2 regions of the Yersinia enterocolitica subsp. enterocolitica genome follow, and region 2 is predicted to be linked to the other one. Evidence: predicted binding sites of a transcription regulator. Region 2 holds the regulator's gene; the other holds the start of a gene.

Region 1 (5,335 bases), 2.7 Mb from region 2:
ACGTCGTTCAGAGGGGGGGATTGCCTGGGGTGACACACGTAACTGTCTGAATCAATTGATAACAGAACCTAGTGTAGCTTCTGCAATGTTCGAATACCGATTTACCGGTAATGGCGAACTGGCAGGCCATAATCTGGGTAATTTAATGCTTAAGGCACTGGACCATCTCAGCATTCGTCCCATTGAAGCTATTAACCTGGTGCGTAGTTTGCTGAAAGTCGATGCCTGGTTGATTCCTATGTCAGAACACCCCGTCGATTTGCTGGCTATCGATCATGAGGGGCACCCGGTTTACGGCGAAGTGAATATTGACCAACTTGCGCATATGCCGAAAGATTTGCTGCTGTCCCCCCATGTCCACGCAACCAAAGAAGCGGTTGAAGCTATTGGCCAGGCGGATGTCATTTTAATCGGGCCGGGTAGTTTCTTAACCAGCCTGATGCCGCTGTTACTACTCGATGACCTCACTCAAGCCCTGCGGCGCAGCTCTGCCAGCATGATTTATATTGGCAATCTGGGGCGTGAACTCAGTGTGGCGGCCGCTGAGCTGTCATTACACGAAAAGCTGGAAATAATGGAAAGTAAAATTGGTCGAAAAATTATCGATGCAGCAATTGTAAGCCCGCACATTGATATCAGCGGCGTTACGGACAGAATCATTGTCCAACAGCCCTTGGAAGCCAAAGATATTCCCTATCGTCATGACCGAGAGTTACTGCGCCAGGCACTGGAAGCCACCTTGCAACAATTAGGTGGCGCAGGCTCGGTGTAAGTGGGCGAACCAGGTTACTTACGCGATTTTTCTTCCAAAGCAGCGGTCGCATTCATGTGGATATAAAGCTCTTCCACTTTAGTTCGTGCCCACGGTGTACGTCGCAAAAACTTCAGGCTAGATTTGATACTTGGTGAGCTGGTGAAACAGTTGATCCGGATGCGATATGCCAACTCTTCCCAACCATAATGCTCAACCAATTTGGTCAACAGTTGTTCAAGGGTAATTCCGTGTAACGGATCTTTTGATACATGGTCACTCATCATTTGCCCTTTTATTACCCTAAATTTAGCGGCACACCTTACGAGGAATCGAGCTATGCCGCAAGATATTAAGATATAGCGATGAACTGCTGGCGTAACTGATGCACCTGATCGCGTAATTCTGCCGCCTGCTCAAACTCAAGATTTTGCGCGTGGGTGTACATCTTCGCTTCCAATTCACGGATTTTCTGATCAAGCGCTTTTGGTGCCAGAGATTGGTAGTTGTTGGTATCAGCCACTTTGCCACCCCGGCTTTTCCCTTTGCCACGGGTAGAAGGTTGACCCAATTGCAGAATATCGCCGATCTTCTTGTTTAGCCCCTGTGGGATAATGCCGCGCTCTTCATTGTAAGCTTGCTGTTTGGCTCGACGCCGCTCAGTTTCACCAATGGCTTTTTCCATTGAAGCCGTAATTCTGTCACCATAAAGAATGGCTTTACCATTAAGGTTACGTGCTGCGCGACCAATGGTCTGGATCAATGAGCGCTCAGAACGCAGGAAACCTTCTTTATCAGCATCAAGGATGGCAACGAGAGAAACCTCCGGCATATCCAGCCCTTCTCGCAGTAAGTTGATCCCCACCAGCACATCAAACTCACCCAAACGCAAATCACGGATAATCTCAACCCGCTCCACGGTATCAATATCCGAATGCAGGTAACGCACCCGCGCGCCATGCTCTTCCAGATACTCGGTTAAATCCTCTGCCATGCGTTTGGTCAGCGTAGTGACCAGCACCCGCTCATTAATTGCAGCGCGAATGCGGATCTCTGATAGCAAGTCATCCACCTGCGTTGCTACAGGCCGTACCTCAATCAATGGATCCAGTAAGCCGGTTGGGCGCACCACTTGGTCGATAACATCGCCACCGGATTTTTCCAGCTCATATTTACCGGGAGTGGCGGAAACATAGATAGTTTGTGGTGCCAACGCTTCAAACTCTTCAAAACGCATTGGGCGGTTATCCAGCGCCGAGGGTAGCCGGAAGCCATATTCCACCAATGTTTCTTTACGTGAGCGGTCACCTTTGTACATGCCACCGATTTGCGGGATGGTGACGTGGGATTCATCTACAATCAGCAAACCATCTGATGGTAGATAATCAAATAGTGTTGGCGGCGGCTCTCCCGGCCCACGGCCCGAAAGATAGCGGGAATAGTTTTCAATACCAGAGCAATAACCCAGTTCATTCATCATTTCGAGGTCAAACTGGGTTCGCTGGGTAATACGCTGTTCTTCAATCAATTTGTTGTTGGCTAGCAGCACCTTACGCCGCTCTGCCAGCTCAACCTTGATGTCTTCCATCGCCTGTAAAATACGCTCCCTCGGGGTAACGTAGTGCGTTTTAGGGTAAACAGTAAAACGTGGAACCTCATGTTGTAGCTGACCGGTCAGCGGATCAAATATCGATAGCCGCTCCACTTCCTCATCAAACAACTCTACCCGCAGTGCCCATTCATCAGACTCCGCTGGGAAGATGTCGATAACCTCGCCACGTACCCGGAAAGTGCCGCGCTGAAACACCTGGTCGTTGCGACTGTATTGCAATTCTGACAAACGCCGTAAAATGGAGCGTTGGTCGATTATCATACCCTTGGTCAAATGCAGCATCATTTTCAGATATAAATCAGGGTCACCCAGACCATAAATGGCAGAAACCGAGGCAACCACCACCACGTCGCGCCGCTCCAGCAGTGCCTTGGTGGCTGATAGCCGCATTTGTTCGATATGCTCGTTTACCGAGGCGTCTTTCTCGATAAAGGTGTCTGAACTCGGTACATAAGCTTCAGGTTGATAATAGTCATAATAGGAGACGAAATATTCTACCGCATTCTCGGGAAAGAACTCTTTCATCTCACCATAAAGCTGTGCCGCCAGGGTTTTGTTGGGGGCTAACACCATGGTGGGCCGATTCAGGTCAGCAATAACATTGGCCACCGTAAAGGTTTTGCCCGAGCCGGTTACCCCCAACAGCGTCTGATGAGCCAGACCATTTTCCAGCCCCTCCTCCAGTTTCCGGATGGCCTCAGGCTGATCACCTGCTGGCTTAAACTCAGAATGTAGTTTGAATGATTTACTCATGAATTTGCTACCCACCGGAGAAATACAAACTGTCAGGAGGCTAATTATGAAAGCCCCATAGATTTTTGCCACTGCTATGATACTGGATATAAAACCAGCTTCAAGCACCAAAATGCTGAAATTTCTCTCAATGCAATATTGCACGCATTATTACAGTGATATGTGGATAGCATTTGCCCCCTAAAAGTATTTTTATCCCCAGCTATGAACATCGACACATTATTGATAGTTAATTGATTAAAGATTACCCATGTGTGCCAGCTATATTTTCTGAATGCTTGATTTTAATTAACTCATTGAAAATTAAAATTTTTATCAAAAAGTCGAGAATCCGGACAACAGGAGCGGAAGCCGCGTCCGCTCTCGTCTGCCATCAGTTTTCTATGGCTAATGCACAAGGTTATCCACAGGAATGGTGGATAACTCATTCAACCCCATAAGGGCCGCGTGTTGGCGAAAAGCGAAGCTTCGCGAAGTTATAGTGACAAACTGACTTTTTTAGTGTTTTTTTTACATTTTTATTTCACCGCATATTTCAATTAGTGCTAACAAATCTATTTGCTAATTCTATAATTTTAGTTCTTTCTGTGAGGCTACTCAGCAGTGCAAGAAGTCCTGTATTTTTATTGCACCATTATTTTCTGTATAGCACTGCTTGAGTGCAATAAAAACCCACTCACCACTGGCCCTCCAGCTGTTTTAGCCGTTTTAGTTTCCCCTTGCGCGCCAAAACCATTTACAGCCCGTTAACATACGTATTTTATCTCAACTCATCGCAACTTGGCCCAAGAGTTGCTTACTTGTTTGAGGAACAAAAGACACTCGCAACCACCCGCTAGAAATGTGGTGTTTTATGCAGTGCTGCCGCTACCAAGTATGCAGATTTGCTGGTTAATCCTTCACTAGCCGTTACAGAACACCGGGATACCTGTGAGCAACTGAGATCGACTGAGGAGAAGCACTGATGCTGAGTTTAACCGCTGTAAATCAATACTATGGTCAGAACCATATTCTTTGGGATATCAATCTGGAGATTCCCCGCGGCCAATGCACCTGCCTGATTGGGCGTAATGGCGTAGGGAAAACCACATTAATTAATTGCATCATGGGCCATCTGCCCGTTATGAGTGGCACCATGACCTGGCAGCCGAACCATGAACCGCCGCAGAATTTGTTACAGCAACCTGTTGAAGGGCGCACTGCGCTAGGTATCGGCTATGTTCCGCAAGGGCAACAGATATTCTCCCAAATGAGTGTTGAGGAGAATATGTTGATAGCCGTGCTCGCTGGACATAAATCACGCCATATCCCGGGCTGGGTTTTTGAGTTGTTCCCTCTGTTGTATGACAAACGTCATCAACGGGGTGGAGAACTTACCCGTTACCAGCAACAACAGTTGGCGATTGCCCGCGCGCTGGTCGCCGAACCTGAATTGCTTATTCTTGATGAGCCAGGTAACGGTACGTTGCCGCCACTGAGTGAGGACATCGGCAATATCCTGCACCAACTTAGCCGTAGCCTTGGCATGACGGTATTGCTGGTCGAACATCGATTACCGTTTATTCAACATGTTGCAGATAGATTTTGCTTGATGGCAGGAGGGAGAAATGTGGCGCAAGGGACGTTAGATCAGTTGGATGAAAATATGATCATTGAGCATTTGGCCAGTTGAGATGGCTCAATACTGCTATGCGCCCCCCTATTTATACCAGACGAAATAGTGGGCTAATACTTGTTATTAGCCCTTTTAACCACCAAATGGCTAAAAATCCGTATTTACCTTTAATCTGGGCGGCGGTGCACTGCTAATAAACTCAGATCCAGATAGCGACCAAGATCGCGTCGCTCTGTCACAGGAGAAGTAGCCAAATCCGCAAGATGGGGAACAATCCCTAGTAACGGTGCGTTTATCATCCGTTTCAGTGTTGCCATGTATTCAGTTTGCCGCCGTCCTGCCGGTATCACCTCATTCGCCACCCAACCGGCCAAAGGTAGCCCCGCTTGCTCAATCGCCAAAACCGTCAACAGTGCATGATTGATGCAGCCAAGTTTTACCCCAACAACCATTATCACTGGCAATTGTTCCTGCTGCACCCAATCGGCAAACGTCGCCTGTGACGAAAGGGGCGTAAACCAACCCCCTGCCCCTTCGACCAATATCCAGTCAGCTGATTGCTCAAGTTGGCGTAAGCCTTGTGATAAGACCGGCAAATGAATCT
Region 2 (5,335 bases):
GTTCTTTGGCGTAAGTACCCACTTCCATCACATGCTCATAGCCGATGTAAATCGGCACCAAGGTGATTGGGCGTGAACCGCCGCGCAGCATAGCCTGTATGGTCATCGACAATGTGCCGGTTTTTGGCTCCAGCAGACGACCGGTACGTGAGCGCCCACCTTCAACAAAGTATTCCACTGAGTAGCCACGGGTGAATAACTCACCCAGGTATTCACGGAACACGGTGGAATAGAGCTTGTTGCCTTTAAAGGTACGGCGGATAAAGAACGCACCTAAGCGGCGGAAGATCGGGCCAGCAGGCCAGAAATTAAGGTTAATACCAGCAGCAATATGCGGCGGCACCAGCCCCTGGTGATAAAGGACATAGGAGAGCAGCAGGTAATCCATGTGGCTGCGGTGGCAAGGTACATAGACGATTTCATGACCATCTTGCGCCAACTGCCGTACACGTTCTGCATTATGGACGTTAATCCCTTGATACAAGCGGTTCCACGTCCAGCTCAAAACCCTATCCGACAGACGCACCGCTTCATAAGAGAAGTCGGCAGCAATTTCTTCCATCAGCGTTATGGCGTTTTGCTGTGCTTTCTCATGGGAGATTTTCTTGGTGCGAGCTTCATCGGCAACCGCTTTTTCAATCGCCTTGGAGGTTAACAGCTTCTTGAACAGGTCTTGACGTGCCGGTAGGCTCGGGCCAACCGCAGCCAAACGCTGACGCGAGAAGTGCATCCGCGCTACGCGTGCCAATTTATGGGCAATCGTTTTATCTGTACCATGCTCACTGGCCATCCGGCGTAGTGAAACCGTGGTGGAGAAACGCACAAAGCTATCGCGACCCAGCCACAATACTGCAAAGAATTTCTGCACGCCGTTCAGTACGCGCAGATGTGGCGTACCGTGGCCTTCGCGCCCTGGAGAGCGGCCAAACATCACCGACACCGGCAGCATTTGAATATCCAGCTCCGGGTTGTTGCGATGCAGATCGAGATAATCGTGGAATATTTTTACCGATTCCTGCTTCGGGGCGTAGTAGCGAAACACCCTTGGGCCGTTATCGATAAAGACATGGCTGGGAAGTTGCACGCCATCGATTTCCAATGGAATCAATGGGTCGGGCAAATCCTGTGCCTGACACTGCGCTCGCAAAGTCAGTAAATCAGCCTTAGAATTGTAAGGCAAAACGTACAGAATAGGACGAGACGGGTCTAACCCTAACTCAGTCACAGGATCTGCCGGAATAACCTTGCTCTTTACCAACAGTTTAAGTGGTAAATTCAATAACTTATAATATATTTTACGCCAACCTGACATAACTACATGAAGCCTCTTGTTAGCAATTCGTCGCAAGGATACCAGAAACTGGTTTTGAGATCTGTGGTGATGAGACAACAGAAAGCGGCAAAAATCATCATTAACTTAAGATAAAGGCAATAAAAATGGCAAATCAGTCAACAGGATTAACCCGAATCTATAAAGCCGCTGGTTATTCTGTGAAAGGTTTAACCGCAGCCTGGAAAAATGAAGCCGCGTTTCGTCAGGAAGCAGTGGCTGCCATACTCGCTATCATACTGGCCTTCTGGCTGGATGTAGATGCCACAGCACGCATTTTATTGGTTGCGAGTGTGGTGTTAGTCATCATTGTTGAAGTCATCAATAGTGCTATTGAAGCGGTGGTGGACCGCATCGGCAGCGAACTCCACGAACTATCAGGTCGGGCCAAAGATATGGGATCTGCTGCCGTGTTTCTGGCCATTTTGTTGGCGCTATTTATATGGGTAACCGTGCTCTGGCAACATGTCGGCTAAGAATGAGATAAACATCGCTGTGGATGTAAACAGTGATTAATCCCTGTTTTTATTCACTCTTTGGTTCCCAATACCCGCTTACCTGTATATACTCACAGCAAGACTGTATAAACAAACAGGGGGCGGAATGAAAGCACTTACTACCAGACAGCAAGAGGTTTATGACCTTGTGCGCGATCACCTAGCGCAAACAGGTATGCCACCGACCCGTGCCGAAATTGCGCAGCGTCTGGGGTTTCGCTCTCCTAACGCCGCTGAAGAGCATTTAAAAGCACTGGCCCGTAAGGGCGTTATCGAGATTGTCTCCGGCGCTTCTCGCGGTATCCGTCTATTGATGGAAGAAGAAGATGGTTTACCACTGATTGGTCGGGTTGCCGCAGGGGAGCCACTGTTAGCGCAGCAGCATATTGAGGGGCACTATAAAGTTGATCCCTCCATGTTTAAGCCGAGTGCGGATTTCCTGTTGCGGGTAAATGGAATGTCGATGAGAGATATCGGTATTCTGGACGGCGACTTACTGGCAGTACATAAAACTCAAGATGTGCGTAATGGGCAAGTAGTTGTTGCGCGTATTGATGATGAAGTAACGGTAAAACGCTTGAAAAAACAAGGTAATATCGTACAACTTCTGCCAGAAAATAGTGAGTTTCAGCCGATTGTAGTCGATCTGCGTGAACAAAGTTTCACTATTGAAGGTCTGGCCGTTGGTGTCATCCGTAATGGCGACTGGATCTGATTTTCGCGTTTATCTATATACCCTTCATTAAGAAGGGTATATAAAGAATTTTACTCCTTTCATATTTAATTCAATCTAGTTTGAGAACATTCCGATAATAAGTTATTACTTGCTGTTTTAACTGAATATTACGAGGTTTTCCTTTCTGTTTATTTCTCAAGTTGCAGTCATTAATACTAATCTGACTTTAATTATCAGTATCCTCTGCTATAGTTATTCATACGGTAAGCGAAGCAACAAGTTATTATATTTTAAATTATTTACCGTGTTGAATTAAATAAACTGACTAATCCCAAGGTAACGGAGATATTATGAATAAAGATCAAGCCGACGGTAACTGGAAGCAGTTTAAAGGTAAAGTGAAAGAGAAATGGGGCAAGCTGACCGATGATGACCTGACAGTCATTGAAGGCAAGCGTGACCAGCTGGTAGGGAAAATCCAGGAGAAATACGGCTATCAGAAAGAGCAAGCCGAGAAAGAAGTGAAGGCCTGGGAAGATCACAGCAAATATCGCTGGTAGCAGCGTTAAACGGAATTAAACTGATATCGATATAAATATATCTGGCCTTTAGTTTTATAGAATAATCATATTATTCAATAACCATTCTTTTTTTATATTTTTTAAAATTCAAATGAGTGGTGACTTTAATAATTAATAATATTCTATAGGTATTCTATTTATATCGAGTTGACACAAGGAGGTGTCTTGTTTTACTTAAAGCCCATCCATATTTTCTACGGTTCTAATTCAGCTCATATTTATCCTGCCGCCTATCTGACGACAGTCTACTTTTACCACGAGATACTATTTCTTCTTTGTCACAATAGAATGGTCGTGATCACAATGATCATGGCTTTCGCATGCTTCAACTTCCCCACATTCCGCACATAAACCATGAGCTTCAACCACAGTATGGCGCAGGGTAAAGCCCGATTGTTTGGCCAGTTGCGCCAGAGATTCTTCGATACCAACAGTTGTCCGTTCAGTCACTATCTTGCAGCGATCGCAGATAAATAATGCCGAAGTATGAGTTGGCTCTTCAAAATGATGGCACAACACATAGCTGTTTGCTGATTCAACACGGTGAATAAACCCCTGCTCAAGCAAGAAATCCAATGCACGATAGACTGTTGGCGGTTTAGCTTGTGGTTCAGAAACACGCAGTAAATCCAACAGATCATAAGCACTGATCGCACCAGGTTGTTGCGCCATCAAACGCAAGACTTCAAGACGTTGCGGTGTCAGCCGGACGTTTCGTTGTTGGCACAGGCTTTCAGCCTGAGCAAGCAGCTTTTCCTGATTGATAGGGTTCATCATGTACATCCCGCAGCATTTGAATGGTATCGATTTTATCATATTTACAGCTAATCGCCGATAGATGAAAAAAATGGGATGTCGTGGAGTGTCACAACTTTAGCAAGTTGCAGCAGCTAGCCGCGGATTGCCATATGTTGAGCTACAACTATCACTCAGGCCGCCATCGTAAAGTTCTATGGTATAATCACAAATTCCTTCCCATTGTTTGGTTTGCTCAATGAGTAATATCAATGGGTAATTGATGCAGCCATAACCGATGAAACTACAGTAAATGTACCAAGCTCAGACTTTTTCCAGCACTCAGGCCGATAAGCCACATTACCCCCTGCAACGTTTCTCCGTCGCGCCGATGCTCGATGGGACGTACTAACAATAAATATCAGTAAGTTACAAATTCACGGGGTGCTATTGGGGTGCTGGTGGTCTAAGTTTTTCAACACCATCAATATTATTTGATCCGCGCCAACTCTGTTTTTGCTTCCCCGCGCCGCTTATCAATAAAGTCCGCTAAATCGTTAACGTGCACCATTCTGGGAGCCTTTTGTGAGTCACCGATACGGAAGGTGGGAACCGGCAGATCACCAGCGCCAGCTTTCTTATCTGCTGTTGCAGGCTTCATACCGAAATACCGCTCAGCAATATCGGACAGCGGGATCGTTGATGTTTCAAACTCAGCCATTAACAAAAATGTTGTATTCATACATACCCCACACTGTTTATTTAAAGGCCCGCCGCACACAGGCCGTGACTAAAATTATTCTGCTGCTGGTGGATCACACTGAACCGGCTCAGCGATAACGCCATGACGGTTTAACACACCAATAATTAATTCCCTCTTACAGCCGATCGCTGGCACGTCACGCAATTCATTTACCAGCATTGAGAAAATATGGCGTGGTATTTCTGCTGGTTTGGCTGCTGTGAATAGCTCTGTAAAATCATCAACACCCATTTCATTGGATTTCTCGGCTCTGTCTTTGTCCAGGGTAACCACATTTTGGGCGCAAAATCTCCATCGCCACGCAACAGGCGGCAACGCTTTCAACTCTGCAAGTTGCTCACGCAGTGATAGCAGTTCCTCTAATGCCTCCGCATCATTGAGTGCCACCTGACCATGTTCAACTGACGACCATTTCATTTCACTGGCTATGTTCCTAATTTCTGCAATCCGCTTTTCCAGCTGCTCTTTACTCAGCATCTGCATTACCCTCGATCTTGAAACGGTAGGACGAATGGCAGTGGTGTCTACTGCCATCTTGTAGATGGCTTTAATGGTTGACCATCCAATTACTGTCCTTACCGTTTGAACCCCCAAGTCATTACAGCGCTCACACGAATAATGTTCGTCATAGTTGCCGCCACACTTCTCACATGTAATATCTGTCTCTGTGAAGAATTCACCGCTTAAAGCGCCTTTCGCTCCGTTTCCTGCTGTCAGTGATTCTGGCATGATGCAATACCCTTCAGGCACAAG

The links. The regulator LexA, encoded in region 2, represses DNA repair genes until DNA is damaged. The targets are predictions, from matches to a motif close to TNCTGTATGTACATACAGNA.
Positions count from the first base shown of each region.
Region 1: uvrB (excinuclease ABC subunit UvrB) is a predicted target of LexA. The motif match lies at 3,197-3,216, and genes of this name have one in related genera.

Region 1 is NZ_LR590469.1:201,698-207,032, reverse strand. It holds gene yvcK (uridine diphosphate-N-acetylglucosamine-binding protein YvcK) at 1-772, shown strand, start outside; gene FGL26_RS01015 (VF530 family protein) at 787-1,035, opposite strand; gene uvrB (excinuclease ABC subunit UvrB) at 1,104-3,116, opposite strand; gene FGL26_RS01005 (branched-chain amino acid ABC transporter ATP-binding protein) at 4,081-4,788, shown strand; gene bioD (dethiobiotin synthase) at 4,899-5,335, opposite strand, start outside.
Region 2 is NZ_LR590469.1:2,914,866-2,920,200, reverse strand. It holds gene plsB (glycerol-3-phosphate 1-O-acyltransferase PlsB) at 1-1,312, opposite strand, end outside; gene FGL26_RS13980 (diacylglycerol kinase) at 1,438-1,806, shown strand; gene lexA (transcriptional repressor LexA) at 1,934-2,542, shown strand; gene FGL26_RS13970 (CsbD family protein) at 2,854-3,063, shown strand; gene zur (zinc uptake transcriptional repressor Zur) at 3,349-3,858, opposite strand; gene FGL26_RS13960 (pyocin activator PrtN family protein) at 4,310-4,561, opposite strand; gene FGL26_RS21695 (hypothetical protein) at 4,616-5,335, opposite strand, start outside.